DNA from 3 places in the Rhizobium sp. BK112 genome. Region 2 is predicted to be linked to each of the others. Evidence: riboswitches for the same ligand, from Rfam matches in the RefSeq annotation. Region 2 holds a riboswitch; each other region holds the start of a gene.
What was found. Region 2 has a riboswitch for thiamine pyrophosphate ahead of thiC (phosphomethylpyrimidine synthase ThiC). Riboswitches for the same ligand answer to the same signal wherever they lie in the genome.
Positions count from the first base shown of each region.

Region 1: another riboswitch for thiamine pyrophosphate. It lies ahead of FHT75_RS25735 (YkoF family thiamine/hydroxymethylpyrimidine-binding protein); the one in region 2 lies ahead of thiC (phosphomethylpyrimidine synthase ThiC).
Region 3: another riboswitch for thiamine pyrophosphate. It lies ahead of thiM (hydroxyethylthiazole kinase); the one in region 2 lies ahead of thiC (phosphomethylpyrimidine synthase ThiC).

Region 1 covers NZ_JACHYZ010000010.1:252,856-260,191, reverse strand. Annotated here, with positions in the region: gene fdhF (formate dehydrogenase subunit alpha) at 1-39, opposite strand, end outside; gene FHT75_RS25770 (formate dehydrogenase beta subunit) at 97-1,653, opposite strand; gene FHT75_RS25765 (formate dehydrogenase subunit gamma) at 1,650-2,129, opposite strand; gene FHT75_RS25760 (LysR family transcriptional regulator) at 2,264-3,157, opposite strand; gene FHT75_RS25755 (ArsR/SmtB family transcription factor) at 3,228-3,569, opposite strand; gene FHT75_RS25750 (SDR family NAD(P)-dependent oxidoreductase) at 3,672-4,496, opposite strand; gene soxR (redox-sensitive transcriptional activator SoxR) at 4,576-5,040, opposite strand; gene FHT75_RS25740 (NADPH-dependent FMN reductase) at 5,124-5,699, shown strand; TPP riboswitch at 5,888-6,001, shown strand; gene FHT75_RS25735 (YkoF family thiamine/hydroxymethylpyrimidine-binding protein) at 5,992-6,624, shown strand; gene FHT75_RS25730 (ABC transporter permease) at 6,715-7,336, shown strand, end outside.
Region 2 covers NZ_JACHYZ010000016.1:79,746-87,081, reverse strand. Annotated here, with positions in the region: gene FHT75_RS30895 (thiamine phosphate synthase) at 1-363, opposite strand, end outside; gene FHT75_RS30890 (thiazole synthase) at 360-1,133, opposite strand; gene thiS (sulfur carrier protein ThiS) at 1,137-1,334, opposite strand; gene thiO (glycine oxidase ThiO) at 1,339-2,316, opposite strand; gene thiC (phosphomethylpyrimidine synthase ThiC) at 2,316-4,139, opposite strand; TPP riboswitch at 4,239-4,371, opposite strand; gene FHT75_RS30870 (CobW family GTP-binding protein) at 4,991-5,965, shown strand; gene FHT75_RS30865 (DUF1097 domain-containing protein) at 6,004-6,504, shown strand; gene nthB (nitrile hydratase subunit beta) at 6,541-7,284, shown strand; gene nthA (nitrile hydratase subunit alpha) at 7,328-7,336, shown strand, end outside.
Region 3 covers NZ_JACHYZ010000003.1:360,065-367,400, forward strand. Annotated here, with positions in the region: gene FHT75_RS11125 (invasion associated locus B family protein) at 1-504, opposite strand, end outside; gene FHT75_RS11130 (hypothetical protein) at 760-1,137, opposite strand; TPP riboswitch at 1,210-1,306, shown strand; gene thiM (hydroxyethylthiazole kinase) at 1,357-2,160, shown strand; gene thiE (thiamine phosphate synthase) at 2,157-2,792, shown strand; gene thiD (bifunctional hydroxymethylpyrimidine kinase/phosphomethylpyrimidine kinase) at 2,789-3,598, shown strand; gene FHT75_RS11150 (GNAT family N-acetyltransferase) at 3,816-4,295, shown strand; gene FHT75_RS11155 (glycoside hydrolase family 3 N-terminal domain-containing protein) at 4,320-5,342, shown strand; gene FHT75_RS11160 (ABC transporter substrate-binding protein) at 5,386-7,032, shown strand; gene FHT75_RS11165 (ABC transporter permease) at 7,091-7,336, shown strand, end outside.

The DNA of each region.
Region 1 (7,336 bases), on a different contig from region 2:
AGCCGGAGTGCCGTAGTCGATTTCATGGATGAGAGACATGGTCGGTCTCCTTGCTTGAGATGGTGAGGTCAGCGCAGGCGTTCCATGAACAATTCGTCATTCCGCCGCCTCCACCAGAGGTGCCGGCGAAAAATCCTTCGGGAAATGCGTCATGGCGCTCATCACCGGATAAGGCGTGAAACCGCCCAGCGCGCAGAGCGAGCCGAACTTCATCGTGTTGCAGAGATCGGCAAGCAGCACCCGGTTCTTCTCCGGCTCGATGCCCTGAGCGATCTTGTCGGCCGTCTCCACGCCGCGTGTCGAGCCGATGCGGCAGGGCGTGCACTTACCGCAGCTTTCGACGGCGCAGAATTCCATGGCGAAACGCGCCTGCTTCAGCATGTCGGCCGTGTCGTCGAAGACGACGATGCCGGCATGGCCGATGAGCCCGTCCCTGGCGGCGAAGGCTTCGTAATCGAAAGGCGTGTCGAACAGCGCCCGCGGGAAATAGGCACCGAGCGGCCCGCCGACCTGCACGGCCTTGACCGGCCGTCCCGTCGCCGTCCCGCCGCCGATCCTGTCGACGATATCTCCGAGCGAAAGGCCGAAGGCCGTCTCAAAGAGACCACCATATCTGACATTGCCGGCAACCTGCAGCGGGATGGTGCCGCGTGAACGGCCCATGCCGAAATCGCGGTAGAAGGCGGCACCCTTTTCCAGGATGACCGGCACCGAAGCCAGAGAGATCACGTTGTTGATGACGGTCGGACAGTTAAACAGCCCCTTATGCGCCGGCAGCGGCGGCTTGGCACGCACGATGCCGCGCTTGCCTTCGAGACTGTTGAGCAGGGCCGTCTCCTCGCCGCAGACATAGGCGCCGGCGCCGGTGCGCACCTCGATATCGAAGGCACGGCCGGAGCCGAGCACCGATGATCCGAGAATGCCGGCCTGCCGGGCGATGCCGACGGCTTCGGTCATTACCGCGATCGCGTGCGGATATTCCGAACGCGTATAGACGAAGCCCTTGGTCGCGCCGGTGGCGAGCCCTGATATCGCCATGCCCTCGATCAGCACGAAGGGATCGCCCTCCATGATCATCCGGTCGGCAAAGGTGCCGCTGTCGCCCTCATCGGCATTGCAGACGATATATTTGCGGTCGCCGGCAGCATCGAGAACGGTCTTCCACTTGATGCCGGTGGGAAAACCGGCACCGCCGCGTCCACGCAGGCCGGAATCGGTGACTTCCTTGACGATATCGGCTGATGTCATCGAAACGGCGCGTCGAAGACCGGCAAGGCCGCCATGCGCCTCGTAATCCGCAAGCGAAAGCGGATCGGTAATGCCGCAGCGGGCAAAGGTCAGGCGGGTTTGTTCCTTGAGGAACGGGAGGTCTTCAACCTCCCCGAGACAGAGCCGATGCTCGCCGCCGTTCATCATCCCGGCATCGAACAGAACAGCCACATCCCCGGCCTTTACCGGGCCGTAGCCGATGCGCTTGCCGTCAAGCTCGACCTCAACTAGCGGCTCCAGCCAGAACATTCCGCGCGAGCCGTTGCGCACGATCTCGGCATCGAGGCCGCGGGCGGCGATCTCCTGGGCAATCGCCTTTGCCACCTTTTCGGCCCCGAGCGCCAGCGCTGCGGCATCGCGCGGAACATATATCCTGACCGTCATCGGCGTGCCTCCGCAACGAGTTCCGCCGCCATCTGATCGTCGATCCGGCCATAGACCTCGCCGTCGAGCATCGCCGCCGGCGCGCAGGCGCAGAGCCCGAGACAGTAGACCGGCTCCAGCGTCACGCCGCCATCGAGCGTCGTCTGATGAAAATCGATACCGAGCAGCGTCTTGACGCGCTCAGCCAAGCCATCGCCGCCCATCGACTGACAGGCTTCGGCGCGACAGAGCTTCAGCACATGCCGGCCGGCGGGATGGTCGCGATAATCGTGATAGAAGGTCACCACGCCATGCACCTCGGCGCGGGAGAGGTTCAGTTCCTCCGCGATGACGGGCATGGCCTCCTGCGGCACATAGCCGAATTCTTGCTGGACCTCGTGCAGAATGGGAAGCAGCGGCCCTTCGAGAAAGCGAAGATCGGCGACGATGGCACGTGTGCGCGCTGCAATATCGCCTTCGGCGATATGAATGGTCATAAGGCAGCCCTCCCGGCGGCTCGCTCGTTGCGGAATGGCAGGCTCCCCCGGCCGAGTGCCATTCCGCAAGCAGCATCTCAGGGAAGCAGCCGGCGATCAATAAAGCTATCACGTTGCACGATAGTTTTTTTCTATCAGAGTTCCTCGTCTTGTACGAGCACTCTCGCCTCGTGCAGCAGGGCCGAGACAAGCGGCGTGAAAGGCTCGCGATAAGGGGCAACGAGGCCGACCAGATGATGCGCCTCCGGCTCGACGATCGGGATCATGCGGATTTCCACTGGAAATCCAAAGGATTTGGCGACGTTGCGCGGCATGATGCTGGCCCAGCGTCCGGTCCTGACATGCGAGAACAGCACGATCATCGAGTTGGATTCGAGTGTCGGATGCACGGTGGCGCCGGCTTCCGTCAAGTGCCGGTTGATGATGCGGCGGTTCTGCATGTCGGCGGTCAATAGACAAAGCCGAAGATCGCCGACCTCTCGCCAGGTCACGTTGTCGCGATCCGACAGTGGGCTGCCGGCTGCCGTGATCAGATGATAACGCTCGGCATAGAGGGGAACGGTCGTGACGCGGCCGAGCGGCTCGTTTTCGAGATAGGTGATGCCGGCATCGATTTCGAGATTCTCGAGCATGCTCAGCACCTGCAGCGAATTGCGCGAGACGATCGAGAAGGTCACGCCGGGATGCCGTTCCTGGAAGGGCGTGGTGATGCGCGAAAGCATGGCGAGCGCGGTCGGAATGGCGGCAAGACGAATATGGCCGGAAAGGCCGCGGCGTGCGGCACGCATCTCCTCGCGCATGGTGCGGGCGTCGCCGACGATGCGCCGGGCCCATTCGAGCACGCGCTGCCCCTCCGGCGTTAGCCCCTGGAACCTTGAACCGCGCTGTACCAGCATGACGCCGAGTTGATCCTCGAGCTGCCGGATGGCCGCCGAAAGCGTTGGCTGCGAGATGCCGCACTCCTCCGCGGCGCGGCCGAAATGCTTTTCATTGGCAAGCGCGATGAAAAATTCCAGCTTGTCGATCATCCGGCCTCCCGCGCCATTTCGCGTCCGGACCTATCTTCGACATAGCAGCCGTGCTCCGCAAGGGCGGTCGCTAACAGTTTTCTGCAATCGGAAAAAGCTCGAACAGCGATTCGAGGAAGGCGAGCACGCTGACATTGCCGATGCTGTAATAGACCAGCCTGCCCTGACGGCGCGTATTGACCAGGCCTTCGAGCCTCAAGCGCGCCAGCTGCTGCGAGACCATTGCCTGCTGTATGCCCAGAATATGTTCGATTTCACTGACCGTCCGCTCCTCATTCGCCAATATGCAGAGGATGAGAAGTCGGGTCTGGTGCGCCAGCGCTTTCAGCAGGTCGCTCGCTTCATGGGCTTTTGCAGCGAGTGTGTGCAATTCCTGGCCGGTCATCCCCGGCTTGGGTTTGGGCAACGGCATGCGGTATCTCGGAAGGGAGGCGATGAGGTAGATCAGTACAATAGCATATTCGCACAAGCGAATTGGCCAAAATGACGAAATGCCAAAAAAGGTCCAAGCAAATCAGCAGATAAGCTGACCGCCATTGATCTCGATCACCTGGCCGGTGATGTAGCCCGAGAGGGAGGGAGCCGCCAGGAACAGATAGGCGGGAGCGCAATCCTCCGCCGTGCCGAGCCTTTGCAGGGGGATGGATTTTCTTGTCTGCTCCAGCTTTTCGCGGGAGGAATAGCGCTCATGGAAATCCGTCTCGATCGTTCCCGGTGACACGCAATTGACCCGGATTCCATCCGGTGCGAGCTCACGGGCAAGCGCCTTGGAATAGGTCGCAACGAAGGCTTTCGAGGCCGAATAGATCGAGGAACCGGGGCTGCCGCCGGTCAGCGCCGAAATCGAAACCGTGTTGACGACAGCGGCGCCTTCAGCCGCCTTTAATGCCGGCAACAGTGCACGTGTCAGCGCCACCACCGATGTCTGGTTGAGCCGCACGATCGCCTCATATTCTGCGTCGGTGAGCGTGGCCGCGGGAAACCGGCCAAGCATGGTGCCGGCATTGTTCACCAGCACATGCACCCTGTCGAAGAAGGCGAGAACGTCTTCGGCAAATTGCGCCGCCCCACCGGCCGCCGAGAAATCGGCGTGCAGCAGCAGCGCCCGTCTTTCGGATTCAGCCGTCAGCAGGAAATCCGGCAGCTCGCGTCCCGGCTTGCGCCCGGTATGGACGATCACTTTTGCGCCGCAGTCCAGGAACTGCCGGGCCACTTCGAGGCCGATGCCGCGGCCGGCGCCGGTCACGACGACATTGCGATTTTCGAACAGTCTGGGATGAAACACGAAGCCGTCCTCCTCGCGGACAGTGCCGCCGGTTGCGTCACTCGCCCTTAACATATGAGCGCGCCGACCGAAAGAAAGGCAGGTACCGATCTTTCCCGGGAGACGCAGCCAAGTCTCCCTCTGGGGAAGGGCTCTAGCTTTCGGTCTCCAGAAGCCGCGCACCCGACCCCTCTTTGCCGAGCCGATCGCAGGGATTGCGCAACGGACAGCTTTCGATCGACAGGCAGCCGCAGCCGATGCAGCCGGTCAGACGGTCGCGCAGCAGGCTCAGCCGCCTGATTCGCGCGTCGAGATCATCCTTCCAGCGCGCCGACAGCACCTGCCAGTCGGCGACGGTGGGCGTGCGTCCTTGCGGCAGCGACTCGAACGCCGCCTGGATTTCCGAAAGCGGAATGCCGACACGCTGCGCCACCTTGATGATGCCAAGCCGGCGCAGCACGTCACGGCCGTATCGCCGCTGGTTGCCGCGGGACCGGATGCTCGAGATCAGCCCCTTGGTCTCGTAGAAATGCAGCGCCGAGACGGCAAGGCCGCTGCGCTCCGCCACTTCGCCAACCGTCAGAAGTCTGCCGAGCGGCGTTGCAGGAATCGTATCCATCGGCTCTTGACCTCAATATTAGTTAAGGTTTTATAACCCGTGCTTCGATAATCGTAAAGTCCAATCGCGACAAGGAGCAACGCATGAAAACACCCACCAGGCTGGCGGTCATCTATGGCAGCACGAGAGAGGGCCGCATCTGCGACCGGGTGGTCAAATGGCTGACGCAGGAGCTCGTCCGCTTCCCGCAATTTGATATCGACATCATCGACCCGCTCGATTTCGCGCTGCCGGTAAGCCGTGACGTGGCACACCCCGAAATCGACAGGCTCGCCGGGCGGCTTGGCATGGCCGACGCCTTCATCATCGTCACCCCGGAATACAATCACAGCTTCACGGCCTCGCTGAAGTCGATCATCGATTTCTTCTTCGAGCCCTGGCAGGGCAAACCTGTCGCCTTCGTTTCCTATGGCGGCATATCGGGCGGCCTGCGCGCCGTCGAACAGCTGCGCCTCGTCTTTGCCGAACTCCACGCGGTCACGATCCGCGATTCGGTGAGCTTTACAGCACCTTGGAACCGCTTCGACACCGAGGGACGGCTCGACAATCCCACCGACGCGATGCGTCTGCTCGACCGGATGATGGCGAGGCTGGAATGGTGGACACGGGCGCTCGTCACTGCCCGCAGCGATTGCCCCTATGCCGACATCGCCGCCTGAGGCAGCAAGCTCCGGTTCCGTTCCCGGCAGGTACGGAACCTCGAGGGACACCCGGGCAGGACCTCCGTCCGGGTGTTCTCAACAGTAAGGCATATCAGGCGATACCGGGCATGGCAGGCTCATCCCGACCGCATGGACGGGTTCGCAACTTTGCAGTTGCGGGGAGAAAACCCCGGTGATAGTTTCCGCGCCATTAACGGGGGAGCTCCGTATTGCCGGGGCTGAGATGTGAGGTGCAAGCCTCTGGACCCTTCAAAGCTGATCTGGGTAATGCCAGCGGAGCGAGGTTCAGATGTTTTCAGGCGCACAAGTGTCACTCTATCCGATGTCCGGCGATTTCGTCGGCATCATTCTCGATGCCGTCAAGGCGCTCGATCCCTATCGCGACCGGCTGCGCATCGAGACCGATGACATCTCTACGCTGCTGGTCGGCCCGCCTGACATTCTTTTCGCCGCCATGCACGATCTTTTCGTCACCGCCGCAAAGACCGGCGAACATTGCGTGCTGTCCGCCGCCGTCTCACGCGGCTGCCCCGGTGAGCCCGACGAGGCCATCTGCGGCGTCAACCCCTCCTCCGGCCAGGCAGAGCCGCTTGCTGACCGTATAGCGGCCGCCCTTGCCGCCGTTGAAATCACCGCCGAGACCGGACAGCCGACCGCTGCCCAATTCTCGCTCTACGTCATGGGAACCGGCACCCATATGGACGAGATCTATGGCTGCATCGACTTTCTCAAACGCTCCGGCACTTTCGACCGCGCCAAGAATTTCTGCACCAGGCTTTCTGGCGATGCCGGCGCCGTCTTCGCAACCATTCGTGAGGCCTTCTATCGCTTCGGTGACCCCGAGGGGCATGTGACCCTCGATATCACGGTGTCAGCCAATACAGCGCCGCGCGTCTTTTCAGACGCGCAAAGGACGCTGTAACACTTTAAATTGCTGCATAATTTTATCCTTAAATCGATTCCGATTTAAGGAATTATGCAGTGCCCGACGAAAGCCTGAAATCGAACGCCGATGACACCGCTACCACCACTGGGTTCGCGCCTTGCCGCGCTCCGCGCCGCTCTCTACCGGGGCATACCTGCCCTGCTCGCCGGCTGCGCCTTTTTGGCGGCATGGGAACTCTATGTCGATCTTTCCGGGATCAAGCCCTCCATCCTGCCGGCGCCGTCGCGCATCGTCATCCAGGGCTGGCTGAACCGCGAGGCGCTGATATCAAACACCTGGCCGACGCTCGGCGCGACGCTTGGAGGTTTCGCGCTGTCGCTGGCTTTCGCCTTCGTAGCCTCGATCCTCATGGATTTCGTGCCCTTCATGCGCCGGGCATTGCTGCCGATCTTCATCGCCAGCCAGACCCTGCCGCTGGTGGCGATCGCGCCCCTCGTCGTCCTCTGGTTCGGCTTCGGCCTGCTGCCGAAAGTGTTGCTGGTGGCGCTCGTCACCTTCTTTCCGCTGCTCGTCGCCCTGCTGCAGGGCTATGAATCGACCGACCGCGACATCGCCGAATTGCTGAATTCGATGAAGGCGAGTCGCTGGCGGATTTTCTGCCTGGCCCGGCTTCCCTCCTCGCTGCCCTATTTCTTCGCCGGCCTCAGAATCTCGATCACCTATGCCGTCGTTGGCGCGATTTTTGCCG
Region 2 (7,336 bases):
CGGACCGAGCGCCACATAGTCAGGTTTCGCAGCCAAAGCCGTTTCGAGCTCTGACGCGTTATGTGTGGAAAGGCCGAATTTCAGGCCGGCGCTGCGAATGGCATCAAGGTCGGCTTCCCCAAGATCCTCCTGGCCAAGATGGATGAAATCGCATCCCTCCTCGATCGCCAGTTTCCAGTAGTCGTTGACAACCAGCTGGCACTTCGCCGCTGCGCAAACGGCCTTCGAACGCCGGATTTCCTGGCGCAGGATTTCGTCCGGGCGATCCTTCACCCGCAGTTGCACCAGTTTGACGCCCAGCGGCACGAGACGTTCGATCCATTTGGAACTGTCGACAATGAGATAGAAGGGATCAAGTCTCATGCGAAAACGCCCTTTCCGACAACCGGGGTGGACGGTACCGCCATGTCGCGTGGCTCCAGCATGCCGGAAAGATAAGCGAGCCTTCCGGCCTCGATCGCCTTGCCAAACGCCTCAGCCATGGCAGGCGGATCGCCTGCGACGGCGACCGCCGTGTTGAGCAGCACCGCGTCGTAGCCGAATTCCATCACTGTTGCCGCATGCGACGGTCTCCCGATCCCCGCATCCACGATCAGCGGTATGTCCGGAAAGGCGCTCCGCATGGCGGTGAGCGCGGAAGGGTTGCGCGGACCGGCCGCAGAACCGATCGGCGCGCACCAGGGCATCAAGACCCGGCATCCGACGGAGACCAGCTTTTCACCCACCACCAGATCGTCCGTCGTATAGGGAAATACGCAAAACCCTTCCGCACAAAGAATGCGTGCGGCTTCGACCAGTTCGAACACATCCGGCTGGAGACTGTCGTGATGGCCGATCACCTCGAGCTTGATCCAGTCGGTACCGAATATCTCACGCGCCATCTTGGCGGTCAGGATCGCTTCCGACGCGCTGTGACATCCCGCGGTATTTGGCAGGACGCGGACCGCGAGCTGGCGGATGAGTTCGAAGAAGGCTCCACCCGTCTTTCCGCCGGCCGTTTCGCGGCGAAGCGAGACCGTGACGATCTCCGCGCCGGACCGGCTGACCGCCTCGGCAAGGACGGCCGGCGACGGATAACGCGCGGTACCGAGCAGAAGTCGCGAAGACAATGCAGCATCATAAAGAGAAAGCATGGATCAACCTCCCTGCATCGGGGACAGGATTTCGATACGGTCACCATCGTCGAGCCGGTGATCGGCTCGGTCCTCGCGATGCACGAGATCTCCGTTGACGGCGGTTGCCAGCCAGTCGCCCTCGTATTCCAGAACATGAAGGAGTTCGGCCAGGGTTACGGCCTCGCAGACCTGGGTTTCGCCATTGATTATCAGTTTCATGAGGTTAGCCTTTCAGAAGTGAATGCCGCTGGAGGAGAATATCGGCGGCCCGCACCGCCATGGCGGGCGCCAGCAGGAAGCCATGCCGATGCATGCCGGCGATCGCGAGCCCCTCCTCCGTCTCGATGACTTGCGGAATGTTGTCGGCAAACGCCGGACGTATGCCAGTCCCGGTCTCGACAACGCGTGCCTCGCCAAACGCCGGATGCAGCGCATAGGCCGCGTTCAGGAATTCCATGAGCGAACGCGCGGTAATCGGTCCGTCATCGTCAGCCTCGATCATCGTCGCCCCGACCATGAAACGGTGATCGTCGCGGGGCACGATGTAGATCGGATGGCGGGGATGCAGCATCCTGACCGGCCTGGAAAGGGTAATATCCGCAGTTTCCAGATAGAGCATTTCGCCTCGCACGCCGCGCAGGCCGGAAAGTCGCGGTATCGCCGCCGGCCCGGTGCAATCGAGCACGCCGGCAAACCGCCGGTCCTGCGGCTGGCATCCGCCGAAATGGAAGACGACGCCACGCTCGCGGAGCGTGCCGGCTAGTCTGGCCAGTGCGCGGCGTGGATCGAGATGCGCTTCCTGCTCGAAGAAAAGAGCCTTTTCGAAGCGGCCGGCTAGTGCAGGCTCGAGGTCGGCCACACCCTTGCGATCGATCCAGACATGACCGGTGGTGCGCGCGGCAAACCGGACGAGATCCGGAAGGTCGCGCGGCTGCGCCACGACGAGAGTACCGCGGCGACGAACCTCGCCGGGCACGGCCTCCTCCCACCATCCGGCCGCGCCCAGGCCCAATGTCAGGACAATCTCTTCGGCCGCCTCCCGTTCGCAATAGGGCGCGAGCATTCCTCCAGCAAAGTGCGAGGCGCCAAGTCCCGCCGCGCCGGCTTTTTCGATCACCTCAACCGAAAAGCCCCGCCTGACGAGCTCATGGGCCATCGCGAGGCCGGCAACGCCGGCCCCTTTGACGAGAAACGTAGACATTATGCGTTACCCGGAAGGTCTTCGACCGGCATATAAAGATCGCCGCCATCGCGGTATTTGGCAGCCATGGCTTGCAAGCCCTCCTTCTGCGCTTCGGCGCGGATATCGTGCGAAATCCGCATCGAGCAGAATTTGGGGCCGCACATGGAGCAGAAATGCGCCACCTTATGCGCCTCCTTCGGCAGCGTTTCGTCGTGGAAGGAACGGGCGGTTTCCGGATCGAGCGAGAGGTTGAACTGGTCCTCCCATCGGAACTCGAAACGGGCGCGCGACAACGCATCGTCGCGCACCCGCGCCGCCGGATGGCCCTTGGCGAGATCGGCGGCATGTGCCGCGATCTTATAGGTGATGACGCCCACCTTGACGTCGTTGCGGTCCGGCAGGCCGAGATGTTCCTTGGGCGTCACGTAGCAGAGCATGGCGGTGCCGAACCAGCCGATCATCGCAGCCCCGATGCCGGATGTGATGTGGTCATAGCCCGGCGCGATATCGGTGGTTAGCGGTCCGAGCGTATAAAAAGGCGCCTCGCCGCAAACCGCGAGCTGCTTGTCCATGTTTTCCTTGATCTTGTGCATCGGCACATGGCCGGGACCTTCGATCATCACCTGGCAATCCTTCGCCCAGGCGATTTTCGTTAACTCGCCGAGCGTTTCCAGTTCTGCGAACTGCGCCGCATCGTTGGCATCAGCGATCGATCCCGGGCGCAGGCCATCACCGAGCGAGAAGGAAACGTCGTAAGCGCGGCAGATGTCGCAGATCTCCTCGAAATGCTCGTAAAGAAAACTCTCCCTGTGGTGGTGCAGACACCACTTGGCCATGATCGAGCCGCCGCGGGAAACGATGCCGGTGACGCGATTGACGGTCAGCGGAATATAGGCGAGCCGCACGCCGGCATGGATGGTGAAATAGTCGACGCCCTGCTCGGCCTGTTCGATCAGCGTATCGCGATAGACCTCCCAGGTGAGGTCCTCGGCAATGCCGTTCACCTTTTCGAGTGCCTGGTAGAGCGGCACGGTACCGATCGGCACCGGCGAATTGCGGATGATCCATTCGCGGATATTGTGGATGTTTCGGCCGGTCGACAGGTCCATGACGGTGTCGGCACCCCAGCGGATCGCCCAGACCATCTTCTCCACTTCTTCCGCCATGGACGAGGTAACAGCCGAATTGCCGATATTGGCATTGATCTTTACCAGGAAGTTCCGGCCGATGATCATCGGTTCGGATTCTGGATGGTTGATATTGGCGGGAATGATCGCTCGGCCTTCCGCGACTTCCCGACGGACGAAATCCGGTGTCACGAAATCCGGGATATGGGCGCCAAAACTTTCGCCGTCGCGGATGAGAGCTTCCTTGGCCGCCTGTCGGCCGAGGTTTTCGCGAATGGCGATGAATTCCATTTCCGGCGTGACGATGCCGGCCCGCGCATAAGCGAGCTGGGTAACGGCCCTCCCCGCCTTCGCCTTGAAAGGCTGGCTGCGAACGGGGAATTCCGGCGTCAGCCTGTCGCCTGAAACAAAGCCGTTATCCTCCGGCCTGACGATGCGGCCCCCGTAGGATTCAACATCACCGCGAGCAAGAACCCAGCTTTCGCGCAGGCGTGGCAGGCCTGCATCAATGCGGATTTCGGCACTTTCTGCGGTGTAGGGACCCGAAGAATCGTAGACAGTGACTGGCGGTTCGCCAGAGGTCGGATGCAGTGCGATCTGACGCATCGGTACGCGGATATCCGGATGAATGGTGCCTGCTTTCAGGACTTTCGCGGAGGCGGGAAGCGGACCTGTGGTGACGACCGGAGTGAGTTTGGTGGCTGCAATATTCATGGTTCGAGGCTCCAAGTTTTGACGTTTGGAGACCCAGTTCCAGTGTTGGAATGATGAAAAAACGCCGTGGATTCCGAAGGCCGGATACCCGCCCTCGCTGCCGCAGCGCCCGCACCGTCCCTACGCCAGTATGAACTGGATCAGGTTCAACGGGTCACTGCGCCTCGGGCGGCCAAAGCCGATCCGACCAGCAGTATCTCAGCCCCTTGGCGGGACCCCCCTGGTGAATAGGGCTAAGCTATTGTGAGAAATGCCGCTCCGTCAAGCCCTTAGGGCACCATTCAGAACCCATATCCCGACCGCTTGAGTTCTGTTCATCGCGCCGCTGGGCTGACTGGCTTCGTGGAGTTTAGCGAATAGTGGCATGCTCAGCGCCGGCCCAATTCCCCGCCAGAACCTCCAGGAACGCAAAGCAATCGCCAACGGCTCGGTGCTCATCCGCTGTCACCCGACCACCCCTAGCGGCACCACTTTCGCCGGCGACAATAGAATGCCCTCGAAAAGCCAACTTGCGCATGGCGTCCCTCGCCAAAGCTGCGCAAACCAGACTCTTTTTCATTGCTCATCCCGTCAATGATCGGGAAAAGGGCAATAAGATCAATAATTAGACAGTATGATCAGTTTTTAATCAAAAATCAAAAAGCTCATCATTATGGCAGAATTTGCGGTTTATTTGGCCGAATATGAAACATCAGGTCTCTTGCCTCGTGACGGTATTGCAAGTGTAATTCTCCTCGTCTGATCGGCGCTTCCGGCGGGGTCAGACCAGCAAACAGCAGCGGAGCCGCCTTTTCAGCCCGGTCATTTGGCCGAGACGGCGGAGGCGTGCTCGGACGGCAAGGGGATGAGGCATGACAAAGCTTGCGACGACAATTCTGACCGGGTTTCTCGGGACCGGCAAGACCACGCTTCTCAATCACCTGCTCACCTCAATCGAAAACGAGAGCGTAGCGGTGATCGTCAACGAATTTGGGGAGGTCGGCATCGATGGAAAGCTCGTGGTGCCGACGGCGGACGAGGTCATCGAGCTGAACAATGGCTGCATCTGCTGCACTGTCAGGGGCGATCTCATCGCCGCGATCGGCGAACTGCTGCGCTCCGGACGGCCAATCGACCGCATCATCATCGAGACTTCGGGTCTTGCCGATCCGGCGCCGGTCATCCAGTCCTTCCTGCTCGACGAAACGCTCGCCAGGCGGCTGCAGCTTGATGCGATCGTGACCGTCGTCGATGCCCGCCATATGAAGCAACAGCTCTCTCAGGACGAGGCGAGGGAGCAGATCAGCTTTGCCGACGTGCTGCTGCTCAACAAGATCGACCTGGAGAGCGCCGAGGACCTTGCCGCCACCGAGCAGCAATTGCGCGGGATCAATCCGCTTGCCCGGATCATCCGGACGAGGGATTGCAAGGTCGAGCTCTCCGCGGTGCTCGACGTCGGCGCCTTCGACCTCAAGAACATCCTGTCTATCGACCCCGATATTCTCAAGGACCATGAACACGAGCACGACCAGAGCATCGGTTGCGTGGCGATCCAGGACTTCGGCCCGCTCGATCCAGCGGCGCTGAACGTCTGGCTCAATCGCCTGGCTCAGGAGATCGGCACGGACCTCTTCCGCATGAAGGGCGTGCTGAATCTCCACGGCGAGCAGCGCCGCTATGTCTTTCACGGCGTGCACATGACGCTTGAAGGACGCCCCGGAAAGGCCTGGGGGCCTTCGGAAAAGCGGCTCAACGAAATCGTCTTCATCGGCAGGAACCTCGACGACGCGATGCTTCGAGACGGCTTCATGAGCTGCCTCAGCCAGCAGCGCGCGCTGGCATCCTGATGCGCATCCGCCCAACCCCTCAACAAGGAGACAGACCCATGCCCCCGCTCGTTGCCGCAATGATCAGCCTCGGTGTGCTCGGCGCCATCGACACCTATATCACCGCGACGATATTTCCCGTTCCCGTGTGGGTCACCTTCATCGCCTGGGCGTCGTTCTTCGCCTGCGGCGGCGGAAACCAGGGGCTGGTCAAATCGATCGTTTCCAACTGGACCGGCATCGGCATCGCCTCGATCACGCTGCTGATCATCCAGTATGGCCCGGCCCACCCGATCTTTGCGGCGATCCTGGTCGGCGCCGGCACCTCAGCAATGATCCTGGCCTCGGCCATCCCGATCTTGAACTTTCCGCCGGCGATCGTCTTCGGCTTCGCCTCTCTCGTCGGCACCAGCGCGGCGACGGACACGACGATCGTCACCTCAGGTCTCAATCATCCGACCCTCGTCGCCATGGCCGCGATGCTGCTCGGCGGCGTCTTCGGCCTGCTCTCGGAAATCGGAACCCAGCTTCTGGCCGGCAAAAAATCCGCGACCGCCTGAGCGTCATCGTCACCATTCACCATAAAGGAAGATCCCATGAAACTTCAGCATTATCTTGGCGGCCTTGAGGGGCTGGGGCCCGTGAGCACGGAAACGCGCGTTTTCGTCGAAGTCTGGGAAACCAGGATCTTCGGCATCCATACGGCGATGATGGCGCTGTCGCCGCAGCTTCCGCTTCCCGAGACGCCATCGACGTTCAAGACCATCTGGACCTGGGCGGACCTCAGGAAAGGGGCGGAGTCCCTCAATCCGTTCGATTATTTCAGGTTTCGCTATTACGAGAAGTGGCTCGGCGGAATATCGGGATACTTCATCGACAACGGCTATATCACGGCAGAAGAGCTCGATGCGCTGACGGGGGAATATTACAACGCGCCGTCGAAGCCGCTGCACGAGGCCGGCGATGAGGCGATCGACCGGCGCGTCGTGCAATATCTAGTCGAAGGCGACAGCCCCAAGCGCGACGTCGGCGTGACCTTCGAATTCAAAGTCGGCGATACGGTGGCGATCCGCGATGTGCCGACCGTCGAGCATACGAGGCTGCCCGGTTTCCTCCGCAACAAGTTCGGAACGATCGAGACCGTCTATGACGGGGCTTACACCTATCTCTGCGACACCGGCCCCGACGGCGTCGGCGCGGCGATGCCGGTCTACTGCGTTCGCTTCGAACCGAGTGACCTCTGGCCCGATAATGCCGAGAAGAATTTCAGCCTCTATGCCGATCTCTACGCCCACTATGTCGAGGCACCGGAAGCCGGCGAAGCCTCCAAGGCCGCCTGAGACGCACACCAGTCGCCGCCATTCCAGTCAAGGAGCCACAACAATGATGGAC
Region 3 (7,336 bases), on a different contig from region 2:
CGTCTTCGTATCCAGCGCCAGCTGCGCCCAGCATCCGGCCTGGTTGCAATTGCGGTAGTCAAGTTTCGCAACGGGCTTGCCGTCGGCCTTGATCGACAGGCCCGAGGGCAGGAAGACGTTGAGCGGCAGCAGAGCGGTCAGCGTCAGCCCCGGCTTGCCTTTCTCGCCCTTGCCCTTCTCGCCCCCGCCCTTCTCGCCCTTGCCTTGGGACCCGGCCGGCGCAGCTGCGATCGCCAGCGTCAGGACATTGACGTTCTCGCCATCTTTGGCGACTTGCGCGATCTGGGCGACTTCGCAGGCCTCGGTGCCTTCAGAACCCGAGCAGCGATAATACCAGTCGTCGAATTTCTGGGATTTTATCGGCGGCGCCTGCACCTGCCCCGCTCCCTGATCGGCAGGAACAGCAGATTGCGAAAAAGAAGGATTCGCCCAAGCGATGAATATCAGAACGGAGGCGACTGTCTGGAGGCCCCACTTCATATCGGCTTTCAAAAATTTTCTCATTGAAAATACAACTTCAGGAAGATTTTATTGGCGTGTAAAGTCATATCGCTACAATCCATCGTTTGGTCAACCTAAGCGTGTCAGCACGGTAAAGTTTCCGTTAGATATTTACTTCGCGTTCTGGGAGTTTGATTCCACGCCCTGGGAGAGGCTTACCGCAACGAAATCGCCACCAAATCTCGACAGCCGGAATAAAACTGAATGGCGAGGCGATGAGACGACACGCAACTTACGCGAAGCTGTTCTCGTGCTCGGCTACATTGAAAAATTCCATCGATGAACGGATAGGATGAATAACTTCGCGCTATTCCAAATGCAGAAAAGTCTTGGGAAGATGAACTTCATTCTTTCAAAGAAAAGACTGCTTTCCCGCATCAGCACCCTCACCAATGCTGGCAGCCAACCCCTCACAAAGACGAAGATGTATTTTAGAAATTGATTGCACCCACGGTTGCTGCGGTTATTCCTTTTGAAAAAGGAGAGGATAGCCGCATGGCGAAAAGGCAAGGACTCGGCCAACCCGGAAGAGAACCGGCAGACGACTTTCGGGAAAACCTGGTCAAGACCCGAATCGGCGGCGATCTCTCGTCCTTCATGAAAGGCGATCCCGACCCATAAATCATCCATAGCCATCGCGCGCCGCGTCGGTCGCATGATTGTCATTTTCGAGGTGACATCAGCCCCGTTCTCTGCGAAAAGAAACGCGATGAGAGACAGGGGCGTTCGTCGACAGACGGGCTGAGAAGCACCCTTCGAACCTGAACCGGATAATGCCGGCGGAGGGAGTCGCTCGGGGTCGCGGCATCGCCCGCACGAACCGCCCCGTGGCCGCCCCCGCCTGAAAGGGGCCATATGCAGACCAAGACCACACCCGGAGCGATGCTGAAGGCGATGCGCGAGAAGCCGCCGCTCGTTCAGTGCATCACCAATTACGTCGCCATGAACATCGCCGCAAATGTTCTGCTTGCCGCGGGCGCCTCGCCCGCCATGGTGCATGCCGCGGAAGAAGCCGGCGAATTCGCCGGGATCGCCAGTGCGCTGACCATCAATATCGGCACGCTGTCGACGCAATGGATCGACGGCATGCAGGCGGCGGCGAAGACGGCGGCCTCGGCCGGCAAGCCCTGGGTGCTCGACCCGGTCGCCCATTATGCAACGGCCTTCCGCCGCAACGCCGTCGCCGATCTCCTGGCGCTGCATCCGACCATCATCCGCGGCAACGCTTCCGAAATCATCGCGCTGGCCGGTGGAGAGAGCCGCGGCCAGGGCGTCGACAGCCGCGACCCGGTCGAGCAGGCGGAAGGTTCGGCGCGATGGCTCGCCGAGCGTCAGCGGGCGGTCGTCGCCGTGACCGGCGCCGTGGATTTCGTCACCGACGGCGAGCGGGCCGTGCGCATCGAAGGCGGATCGGCCTTGATGCCGCAAGTCACCGCGCTCGGCTGCTCGCTCACCTGCCTCGTCGGCGCCTTTGCGGCAACGGCGCCCGAGGACATTTTCGGCGCCACGGTCGCCGCCCTTTCGACCTTCGCCATCGCCGGCGAAGACGCGACACTCGGCGCCGCCGGCCCCGGCTCCTTCTCCTGGCGCTTCCTCGATGCGCTGGCAGCGCTCGACGCCGAAACGCTTGACGCCAGGGCGAGGATATCGGCGGCATGAAGGCTTTCGACCTTTCGCTCTATCTCGTCCTCGACCCCGATCTCTGCGCGGGGATCGGCATGGTGGAAACGGCGCGCCTTGCCGTTGCCGGCGGCGCGACGATGGTGCAACTGCGTGACAAACATGCCGGCACCGCCGGGATGATCGAGACCGGTCGCGCCTTGAAACAGGCGCTTGTCGGGACCGGCGCCCTGCTCGTCGTCAACGACGATGTCGAGGCGGCAATCGCCATCGGCGCCGACGGTCTGCATATCGGCCAGGAGGATATGGACGCGCGCACGGCGCGGACGATGATCGGCCCTGCCATGATCCTTGGCCTCTCGGTCGAGACCGCGGCGCTTGCCGCCGCCGTCGATCCGGATCTGGTCGATTATACCGGCGTCGGGCCGGTGTTTGCGACGCCGACCAAGGCCGATCACAAGCAGCCGATCGGTTTTGACGGTCTTGCCACGCTGGTAAAGGCCTCGCCGGTGCCGTCGGTTGCGATCGGCGGCCTCAAGGCGGATCATGTCGCCCAAGTATTTGCTGCGGGCGCCAAGGGCCTTGCCGTCGTCTCCGCCATCTGCGGTACGCCGGATCCCGAAGCGGCCACGCGCCGCATCGCCGCAGAAATTCGAAAGGCCCGCGCATGATCCGCAACGTTCTCTCCATCGCCGGCTCCGATCCCTCGGGCGGCGCCGGCATCCAGGCCGATCTCAAGGCCTTTTCCGCCCGCGGCGTCTACGGCATGGCGGTGCTGACCGCGCTGACGGCGCAGAACACCCAAGGCGTCAGCGGCGTGCATCTGGTGCCGCCGCAATTCGTCGCCGACCAGATCAATGCCGTCTTTGCCGATGTGCGCGTCGATGCCGTCAAGATCGGCATGATCGCCAATGCCGGCATCGCCGATGCCGTTGCCGGTGCACTGACTGACCACCGCGACATTCCGATCGTCATCGACCCGGTGATGATCGCCAAGGGTGGCGCCGCCTTGCTCGCGCCTGAGGCGGTCGACGTGCTGACCCGCCGGCTGCTGCCGCTTGCGACACTCCTGACCCCGAACTTGCCGGAAGCGGCCGCACTGCTGCACCAGCCGGTGGCGACAAACCGAGCCGAGATGGCGGCGCAGGCCGAACATCTGCGGGCGTTTGGCCCGGCCGCAGTGCTGGTCAAGGGCGGCCATCTCGATAGCGACGAAAGTCCTGACGTCCTTGCCACCGCCGCTGGCCTGCACTGGTTCGAAGCCATGCGCGTGCCGACCAAGAACACGCACGGCACCGGCTGCACGCTCTCCAGCGCGCTGGCCGCCGAACTTGCCAAGGGCGCCTCGGCGCGGGAGGCGGTCGCCATCGCAAAGCAATATCTCGCCGGCGCGGTCGCGGCAGCCGGAAGCCTCACCGTCGGCTCCGGCCACGGTCCGGTGCAGCATTTTCATGCGCTGTGGAAAGACGGCGAATAAGCGCTCGCTCGGCATAGATGCAGCCAATCGAAACGGCCCGGCCCTCCCGGGCCGTTTTTTCGTTCCGCAGCTACTTTGCGTTGAAACCGCAGTTGCAGTGCGGGCAGTCCCTTTGACCTTCTGAAAAACCTTGTTGACAAGCCCGGTCAGATGGCCAAATCTATAACACTAAAAGGGGATACATTCCGCAATAAAGGAATAACTGGAGGAGTGACAGGTGCCAGACCTGCTTGTGAGCTTGTATTCCGCTGAGCTCGCCGACCTGAAACGGAAAGCCGATGATGTCGGCATCTCCATCCGTCCGGCCCTCCCCCCGGAACTGCATCTTATCATCAGCTGGGTTCGCGAACGGTTCAGCGAGAACTGGGCGAGCGAAGTCGCCGTCGCCTTCTCCCGCCAGCCGGTTGCCTGCCTGATCGCCGTCGACGGCGGCAAGCTGCTCGGCTTTGCCTGCTATGACACGACGGCGCGCGGCTTCTTCGGCCCGACCGGCGTCGACCCGGAAGCGCGCGGCAAAGGTATCGGGCTCGCCCTCTTCTCCGCCTGCCTGCAGACGATGAAGACGCTCGGCCACGCCTATGCCTTCATCGGCGATGCCGGGCCAGTCGATTTCTACGCCAAGACCGCAGGCGCAACCATCATCCCCGCCCCCGACAAGGGCATCTACGAAGGCATGCTGAGAAGCACGCCGAAATGACCATCTGATCCCGGAGCTACAGAATTGTCCTCGACCCCGCTCGCCCTTTTCGTCGGCCTTCCCACTCCCACGATTTCGGATGATGAATTCGCCCTTTTTCGCGACGCCAATCCGCTCGGCCTGTTCGTCGGCCGGCGCAATCAGCGCGAGCCGGAGCAGACCAAGCGGCTGATCGCCCGCTTCCGCGAAGCCGTCGGCCGCGACGACGCACCTGTCTTCACCGACCAGGAAGGCGGCCGCGTTCAGCATCTCGATGCCGGCCCCTGGCCGCTCTTTCGCAGCTTCGGCCAGTTTGCCGAACTTGCGCGCCGCGATTTCGATCTCGGCAAAAAAGCACTGCGCCTTTCCTCCCAGGCCATGGGCGCGATGATGACGGAACTCGGCCTTTCCAGCGGCTGCTCGCCCGTTCTCGACCTCGTCTTCGAGACGACGAGCGCGGTCATCGGCGCCCGCTCCTTCGGCCCTGATCCCGATTTCATCGCGGCCCTCGGCCGCGAGGTGGTCGATGGCCTGCTCGAGACCGGCAATATCCCCGTCATCAAGCACATTCCCGGCCATGGCCGTGCGACGCTCGACTCCCACAAGGAGCGGCCGGTGGTCGACGCCAGCCGCGAGACGCTCACCGCGACCGATTTCAAACCCTTCGTCGCGCTGAAGGATACGCCTTGGGCGATGGTCGCCCATGTCGTCTACTCGGCCTATGACGCGGAGCTGCCGGCGTCCGTCTCGCCCATCATGCACGACGTGATCCGCAAGGACATGGGCTATGAGGGCGTGCTGATATCAGACTGCATCTTCATGGAGTCGCTCTCCGGTACCTTGCCGGAACGCGTCAAACAGGTGCTCGACGCAGGCTTCGACATCGCGCTCCACAGCCACGGCGACATTCCGGAAAGCGAAGCTGCCGCCAAGGCCGCCCGTCCGCTGACGGAAGCCGCCCTCAAGCGGATCGTCGCCGGCAAGGCGCGCCTCGGCAATCTCAAAGTCGATGTCCGCGCCGCCCACGCAGAAGTCGAAGACATGTTTGCCAGCGCGCTGGTCTCCTGACCGGCCCGTCAACTCTCACCGCATAAGAAAAGGGGAATAAAACATGAAAAAATATCTTCTTGCCGCCGCCGCGCTGACGCTGCTTTCGGGATCGGCCATGGCGCAGACGATTCTGACGGCGAATATCGAACCGGCGACGACCTGGGTTCGCAACTTCAACCCATTCAACCAGACCTCATCGCGCCAGTCGACGCTCGACTTCATCTACGAGCCGCTGGTTATTTTCAACCGCTTCGACAGCAACAAGCCGGTCTATCGCCTGGCCGAAAGTTTCAAGCTCTCCGACGATCTGAAGAGCATCGAGTTCAAGCTGCGCCCGAACCTGAAATGGTCTGACGGTAAGCCGCTGACCGCAGCCGACGTCAAGTTCACCTATGATTACCTGAAGAAGTTCCCGGCGCTCGACTTCGTCAGCATCTGGACCTTCATCACCGATGTGCAGGCGGTCGACGCCCAGACGGTGCGCTTCACGCTCGCCAATCCGAGCTCGCTCGCCGCCGAGCAGATCTCGCAATTGCCGATCGTCCCGGAACATGTCTGGAAGGATGTCGCCGATCCCGTCACCTTCGCCAACGAAACCCCGGTCGGCAGTGGCCCGCTGACGGAAGTGCCGCGCTTTACCGGCCAGACCTACGACCAGTGCCGCAACCCAAACTACTGGGACAACGAGCACCTGAAGGTCGATTGCATGCGCTTCCCGCAGCTTGCCGACAACAACCAGATGCTGACCGCGACAGCCGACGGCACGCTTGACTGGGGTGTCTCCTTCATTCCCGATATCGACAATGTCTATGTCTCCAAGGATCCGGCGCATTTCCACTATTGGTATTCGCCGAGCAGCATGGTCGCCTTCCTCTTCAACTTGGAAACGGCGAACGAGAACAACAAGAAGGCCTTCAACGATCTGAAGTTCCGCCGGGCTGTCAGCATGGCGCTCGACCGCAAGACGATGATCGACGTCGCCGGCTACGGCTATCCGACGCTGAACGAAGATCCTGGACTGATGGGCGAGCTTTACAAGAGCTGGGCGGACCCGTCCGTCAAGGCCGACTTCGGCAAGTTCGCAACCTATGATGCCGATGCCGCCAAGGCCCTGCTCGACGAGGCGGGCTACAAGGATAAGGACGGCGACGGCTTCCGCGACAATCCCGACGGCACGAAGATTTCCTTCTCGATCATCGTCCCCAGCGCCTGGACCGACTGGATCGACACCGTCAACCTCGCCGTCGAGGGCATGCAGGCAGTCGGCATCGACGCCAAGATCGAAACGCCTGAGGAAGCCGTCTGGACCGGCAACCTCATCAACGGCACCTTCGATGCGGCGATCAACAGCCTGCCGGCATCGGCCTCGCCCTACTATCCTTACAAGCGTGCCTTCAGCGCTTCGGACAAGGGCAAGACCCGCTTCACCGCGCAGCGCTGGTTCAACCCGGAGGTCGAGAAACTCGTCACCGAGTTCACCCAGACCGCCGACCTTGCCAAGCAGAAGGAAGCGATGAACAAGGCGCAGCGCATCGTCGCCGAAAACATGCCGATGATTCCGGTGTTCAACAATCCGAACTGGTATCAGTACAACACCAAGCGCTTCACCGGGTGGTCGACCAAGGAAAACCCCTTCGTCAATCCGTCGATCTCGCGGACCAATCCGGCACGCCTCTTGAACCTGCTCGCTCTCGAGCCGGTCAAGTAAGCATCATGATCTCCGGAAGCGGCGTAGAAAACGCCGCTTCCGCGACGACGGAGTTCCCATGGCTTTCCTGCTTCGCCGCCTCGTCTTCTACATGGCAGCCTTCATCGCGGCAGCGACGATCAATTTCTTCCTGCCCCGGCTGATGCCGGGCGATCCCGTGCAGATCATGTTCTCCAGCGCCGGCACCGAATTGCCGCCGGAAAGCCTGCAGGCGCTGAAGCTCACTTTCGGCTTCGTCGACGGTCCGCTCTGGCAGCAGTACCTCACCTATCTCGGCAGCATCTTCACCGGCGATCTCGGCCGT